3 regions of the Paenibacillus sp. PDC88 genome follow, and region 2 is predicted to be linked to each of the others. Evidence: riboswitches for the same ligand, from Rfam matches in the RefSeq annotation. Region 2 holds a riboswitch; each other region holds the start of a gene.
What was found. Region 2 has a riboswitch for thiamine pyrophosphate ahead of BLW49_RS08460 (thiamine phosphate synthase). Riboswitches for the same ligand answer to the same signal wherever they lie in the genome.

Region 1 (2,270 bases), on a different contig from region 2:
TGATATCGGCTTGAATTCCAGCACCGCCTCCGCTGTCTGAGCCTGCAATGGTAAGCGCCTTAGGTATATTCATCGACTATGCCTCCTCCTGAATAAACAGCTCGTTCATGTCGGTAAGTTCAACATACTTCTCAAATACAGACGGCTCAAGCTTGGACAGCTCATCCAAGAATGCAATCTGGAAGCTGCCGGCCCCCTTCTGCTCGGTCTTCTGCCCCGCGAGGCTTGCCGCCGCTCCATAAAACCCAAGACCTGCGGCCCCTGCTTCCAATACCGAGTCATGAACGGCAAGAAAGGCACCGATGACCGAGGTTAAGAGACAGCCTGTCCCTGTGACACGTGTAAGTAAAGGATGGCCGGATTTAATAATAAATCCTGTATCTCCATTCGTAATGACGTCTTCTGGACCAGATACGACGACGGTTGTTCCGAGTGTTCGGGCTGCACGCACCGCCATTTGTGCTCGATCTATGACCTCAGATTGACCCGCGTCTACACCTTTTACGGTCATCCCTTCCCCGATTAAATGGCTGATTTCTCCTGCATTGCCTCTAATGAGCGCGATCTCTACTTCCCGAAGAAGCCGAAGTGCCGCATCTGTCCGATAAGGTGTAGCTCCCGCTCCGACCGGATCCAAGAGAACAGGTACACCGTATACATTTGCCGCCTTGCCTGCTGCAATCATCGTATGGACTAGGTCTGTGGTAAGTGTCCCGATATTGAGCACCAGTGCACGGGCATGCTGAACCATATCAGCCACTTCCTCCTCCGCATAGGCCATGACCGGGGAAGCGCCAAGAGCTAGCAAGCCGTTCGCCGTAAAATTCGTAACGACCGTATTCGTTATGTTATGGATCAAGGGTTGTTCTTCGTGGATACGAGTGATAAGAGATGATAGTTCAAGTTCAACATTAGACATTGGGATCGAGTCCTTTCTTTTTGGAAGGTACACAGGAGCCGATCTTGGAACTGAGAGGGGTGTCGCAAAACTAAAAAAACGCATGCGAAAGCATGCGTCATCGTCATGTTCGCTCCCTACGCTGGCATTATCCATGGCAGGTTCAACCGGTCAACAACAGATTAGTTGTACTCTCAGCTTGCTTCCGCAGGCTCCCGTATCTATATAATTATTAAAATTGCTCGTGCCTCTTCATTGTATAGTACATCTTCCCAACATTCAATTTGTTGACTTTCGCTGCCCTGTAGCATATGATACAAAGTAACTCATCCAAAAAGGAGAGATTTTTGATGTCGGTGATCGTTCTTAACTAATCAAATTTCATACAGAGGCTTGATCTATTGCTTCATCGCCTGAAATTGCGATGTTTATTTTTTAATGCGCATTTACATGTGTACGCTATAGATGCCTCATGAAATCAGTTAAGAACAGCGGATAACTAAACTCTCTATGAACATGAGTGATGTACAATTGACTTGTGAACTCATCCGCGCTGTTTTTGCAGCGCGGTTTTTTTGTACCCGTAAAACCATCGATTTACAGAGATCTATGCTCTGTAGTCAACAAATTATGGATGGCGGGGCACCATTCACAGGTTGATATTTATGGCTTGGCAGCATCCTTTGCCGATCCATAAGCTAACTCATGCATACAGACGTAAGAACGAACCCTACTGTTCGCTTCTTGCGTCTTTTTTTGTTTTATCCGCTTCAACGTCATTCATTAATACAAAAAAAAAGGAGCAATAACCCATGAATCATCAAAGCATGCAAAGACTCGAATACAGTACTGTCAAAGAACAACTGCGATCTTACGCGGTATCCTACCTTGGAGAACGGCAGATCGATTCACTGACTCCCATGACCCGTCTAACCCAGATTCGTCAGGCACTGGCTGAAACAGAGGAAGCACTGGGATTGATCCGGCACGGAGCAAGCGTCCCACTTCCTTCATTGTCAGGAATCGAAAATATTATGAATCTGCTGGGCACAGGCTATCTATTTACGGAACAGGATTTCATGCATCTCCTGCAATTTCTGCGAAGCTGCACCCAGCTTATGAAGTACATGCAGTCTAAGAGAGAGATTGCCCCGAATATAAGTGCCTATGCAGGCTCTATGTACACCCTGGATTCCCTCCGTGAAGAGGTGGAACGCTGTATTTACTTAGGCCGGATTACCGATCATGCCAGCAAAGAACTGCTCAAGACGAGAAAACAGGCTCAGGTCATCGAGGAACGGCTGAAAAAAAAGCTGGATACCCTTCTGTCCAAGCACCGTTCTATTCTGCAGGACCAGCTCATAACAAAACG
Region 2 (2,270 bases):
TTCCATAGAATCATTCATAAACGGTGAGACAAAACCAGCACTATTCAATGCGACATCGATAGGAGTTAGAGCGGATAAATCATCAATTAAAGGTTTGATTAGCTTAAGACTGCGTTCAGCCAAATTTTTTAGCGCAGGAACTGCGAATGATTCTAAATGCGGCGCCAGCATACCTGCAGCAGCTCCTGAAGCTCCCGATGCCATCCCCTCTCCCTCCAACAGCAGAACATCCTTACCATCCCTTGCCAAGAAATAAGCAATGGCTGAACCGATAATCCCTCCGCCAACCACGATAAACTCTGACCTGCGAGCGGTATCCACGTTTTGCTCGTAATCTTGCATATCCGTCTTCCTCCTTACTTGATCGTTCCATAACGACAAAGTGCTTGATGATATTCTTGCACTGCACCAAGCGGATCTGCTGCATTCATCACTCCGGATATCACAGCGATACCTGATGCTCCTGCATTAACGAGTTCATCAATATCTGTCGGCTTAATTCCTCCTATCGCAATAACCGGAATATGCACCTCCATACAAACCCGCTGTAATGAGACGACTCCTCTCGGAGCAGCACCCGGCTTACTAGAGGAAGGATAAATATGACCGTACAATAAAAAATCAGCTCCCAGGTGCTCAGCCTGCTTTGCCTCCTGGAGGGAATGGACAGATACGCCAATACGTGTCTTTGTGATCCCACGTCTTGTCATAGAGCTCTTGAGAGACTCGATCTGATAAAGCTCCTTCATCCCGATTTGGAGAATGGCTGGCTCATACTCGTATACCAGATCCTCTTGACGATTAAGCCCTATCTTACTCACTGGAATGTGATGAAGGATCAGGGTATTTATGAACTGTTCGATTTCCTTCACGTTGCTGATTTTATCCCGGATATGTACAGCCGTCGTATAAGGCCATAGGGTAGAGAATATGGGAATCCAGTCAGATGGGGATGAGGAGGGAGAGATCACATGTAGTTCTAGTTCAAATTCGGGCTTCAATATGATAGATCACCTCCTTATTGAGAAAACAAGCCTGTGGGTAAATCCCCGCATGTCCCGCAAGCCATCGCAGCAACAAAAAAACCACTTCCTAATGGAAGTGGTTAAGTTTACATTGATAAAATGCAACAAAGACTGATACATGAAATCTACAGAGCGTATCACTATCGATGAATCATGAAGCCTGCGCTCTAGCATCCTATCAGTTCCCACTTCCCTACGCTGGTATAACCCAGATCAGGTACAAAGAGTCCGGAATCGATTCATTCCATCTCAGCCGCTCACGTGCAGCCCCCCTAGTGAAATTACTATACAGTTGTAGAATTACGTTGAATATGTTAACACATAAGCAAGGATTTGGAAAGTCTTAACTTGACTAGGATTTTAAACTTTAGTTGACCATTCTTCTACATTCCAGGTCTTGGTTACCCAATCCTCATAAAAATCCGGTTCGTGGGAAACGAGCAATACCGTGCCTTTGAATTCTTTGAGTGCACGCTTCAGCTCTTCCTTGGCTACCACATCCAAGTGATTGGTCGGCTCATCGAATAGAATCCAATTCGTCTCGCGCATCATGAGCTTACATAGACGTACCTTGGCCTGTTCTCCCCCGCTCAGCATGTTCAGCGGTCTTGTAATATGTTCATTCTTAAGACCACAGCGCGCAAGATGCGCACGTACTTCATGCTGATTCAAATGAGAGAATTCATTCCATACATCATCAATTGGTGTAATTTTGCCAGGACGTACTTCTTGTTCGAAATAAGCCGGGAATAGGAAATCCCCCAGATAAGTCTTCCCGCTCAGCGCAGGAATTTTTCCGAGAATTGTCTTGAGAAGCGTGGATTTACCAACTCCGTTACATCCGACAATGGCAATCTTATCTCCCCGCTCAATCGTCATGGTCATTTTGGGAAGCAGTGGGTAGTCATACCCAATCTCAAAATCGATGCCTTCAAATACGGTCTTGCCGCTTGCGCGGGCATCCTTGAAACCAAACACCGGCTTGGCCGCTTCTTCAGGACGATCAATGCGTTCAATACGATCCAGCTGCTTCTCACGGCTCTTCGCCCGTCCTGAGGTTGAATATCGAGCCTTATTTCGCTGAATAAAATCTTCCTGCTTCTTAATATATTCCTGCTGCTTCTCGTAAGCATCAATATGCTGATTCTTGTTGATATCAGCCATCTCAAGGAACTTGTTATAGTTCGCCGAATAACGGGTCAGCTTCGCAAATTCAAGATGATAAATGACATTCACGACCTGATT
Region 3 (2,270 bases), on a different contig from region 2:
GACCTCTCCGACCTGTCTTACAATGACATTATCCTTATCGCTCTGTCCTCTAGGCGTGTCAGGAGATACCATATTCGGGACGAGCAGCCGCAGCGCATTATAACGTTCCGTCACTTCGGCTAGCCTTGCTTCTGCTTTTTCAATCTGCCCATTCAACTGCCGCACTTCTTCACGGGCCGCTGCTGCCTCCTCCCGATTCCCCTCTCTCATCAGCTGTCCTATTCTCTCCGAATCCATATTTCGCTGTTGCCGGAGCTTCTCCACTTCCGTAATCAGCTCTCGACGTACATCATCACACGTCAGCAGCTCGTCTATAGATACGTCTATCTTCTTCCAATCCGCTGCTTCCTGAACCTGTACAGCATGGTCCCTTATCCATTTCATATCCAGCATTGTCGTCACCCCTAAGTTAATTTGGTCAAGCTAAAAAAAGCATAGAGCGCCCTCATCCGTTGGGACGAGGAGCGCTCTATGCTCGCGGTGCCACCCAATTTATTGAAGCAGACCTCATGCGGTCAGCATTAGGTTCCACTTCAATCACTTTGGTTCCGCGATAACGGGCGGTGCCGATTAACTTAGGGGAAGGCTAGCGCCTTCCCTTGGCGAGAATACCTCCGAGTTGGATGCTCTTCACAGGCATTTTTTCACGTTTTCAATTAAAGGTATTATAATTTAGACATTTCCATATGACAATGATTTTATTCTTGATTATGCTGTACTTTCCAGCCAAGGAGGGCTATAATTAGCTTCTGAAATGTCCTAAACTTCATATTCAACCTCAAGGGGTGCTGGGTTAGCCGGCTGAGATAGTATCCGTGAAAGCGTGTTAGATACGTACCCTTTAAACCTGATCTGGGTAATGCCAGCGTAGGAATGGAGAGAATTCGAGTGTGCTGTTCTATTTTACTGACAGCCCTTAGCCCTTACGTCTGCATGCGTCCCTTATCCGGGACGCTTTTTTTATTATGGTCGCAAGAATGCCATTGCACTCTATCCGATCTCCCTTATCAGTATGGCTGTCAAGGAAGCCTCAATTGAAATTATAGGAGTTATTATGGAAATTTCGTCAAGAATAGGGGTAATTGAAAAGGAGAGAGAAACGTGTACAAAAAGTTAGGAATGTTGTTGCTGGCGGTACTCATGATGATCATCACTGCCTGCGGCAATAGCGGCACATCGAATGAGGAATCTGGTGCAGGCGCGGAGGAGCCGGCAGCGAGCGATAGCCTCCGCGACATCAAGGTCGTCCTGGACTGGACGCCAAATACGAATCATACCGGCTTATATGCTGCAGTAAGTCAAGGCTTCTACGAGGAAGAAGGTCTGAATGTCGAGATTATTCAGCCCGGCCAGGCCGGTGCAGATACGATGGTCGCTTCCGGAGAGGTGCCTTTTGGCGTAAGCTATCAGGAAGGGGTCACCCAAGCACGGACACAAGGCGTGCCGATCGTATCCATTGCTGCTGTCATTCAGCATAATACTTCCGGCTTTGCAGCTCCTGCTGACCGTAATATTGAATCTCCGAAGGACTTCGAGGGTAAAACCTATGGAGGATGGGGCAACCCAATTGACTCAGCGGTTCTTGATACAATTATGGGTCTCGAAGGTGCGGATGTAAGCAAAGTGAACAATATAAACATGGGGGATGCAGATTTCTTCACCGCAACGAAGCGAGACATCGATTTTGCCTGGATCTTCTACGCCTGGACGGGTATTGAAGCCGAGCTTCGCGGGGAACCGATCGATATGTTCTACGTTAAAGACTATTCCGAGAAGCTGGATTACTATACACCTGTACTTATTACGAATGAGGCAACCATTGACGAGGATCCGGAGCTGGTCAAAGCCTTCATGCGCGCAACGACCAAAGGCTATGAATATACAATTGATCATCCGGAGGAAGCCGCGGCGATACTTAGCGAGGCCGTGCCTGACCTCGATAAAGAGCTTGTGCTTGAGAGTCAGAAATGGCTCAGTCCGAAATATCAGGATGATGCCGCTCGCTGGGGCGAGCAAAAAGCAGAGGTATGGCAGAACTATTCCGACTGGATGGTTGAGCACGAGCTGCTGGACCAGCCACTGGATGTCGAGAAAGCTTTTACGAATGAATTTCTGCCACAACAATAATTACTGAAGAAAGCGTTGGTGACCCATATGGCTCAAACATTGCTAAGTATTCAAGTCATTCCGAAGACACCGAATGGAGAAGATTCGATCCCTTATGTAGACCGTGCCATTGAAGTGATACAGCAATCCGGGGTGAAATATCA

Region 1: another riboswitch for thiamine pyrophosphate. It lies ahead of thiM (hydroxyethylthiazole kinase); the one in region 2 lies ahead of BLW49_RS08460 (thiamine phosphate synthase).
Region 3: another riboswitch for thiamine pyrophosphate. It lies ahead of BLW49_RS17345 (ABC transporter substrate-binding protein); the one in region 2 lies ahead of BLW49_RS08460 (thiamine phosphate synthase).

What each region holds. Positions count from the first base shown of each region.
Region 1 is NZ_FNNT01000004.1:89,577-91,846, reverse strand. Features, by position in the region: gene thiD (bifunctional hydroxymethylpyrimidine kinase/phosphomethylpyrimidine kinase) at 1-73, opposite strand, end outside; gene thiM (hydroxyethylthiazole kinase) at 77-919, opposite strand; TPP riboswitch at 1,017-1,127, opposite strand; gene BLW49_RS13740 (endonuclease MutS2) at 1,711-2,270, shown strand, end outside.
Region 2 is NZ_FNNT01000002.1:401,560-403,829, reverse strand. Features, by position in the region: gene thiO (glycine oxidase ThiO) at 1-342, opposite strand, end outside; gene BLW49_RS08460 (thiamine phosphate synthase) at 357-1,001, opposite strand; TPP riboswitch at 1,199-1,309, opposite strand; gene BLW49_RS08455 (ABC-F family ATP-binding cassette domain-containing protein) at 1,386-2,270, opposite strand, start outside.
Region 3 is NZ_FNNT01000005.1:327,266-329,535, forward strand. Features, by position in the region: gene serS (serine--tRNA ligase) at 1-393, opposite strand, end outside; TPP riboswitch at 772-891, shown strand; gene BLW49_RS17345 (ABC transporter substrate-binding protein) at 1,120-2,127, shown strand; gene BLW49_RS17350 (thiamine-binding protein) at 2,155-2,270, shown strand, end outside.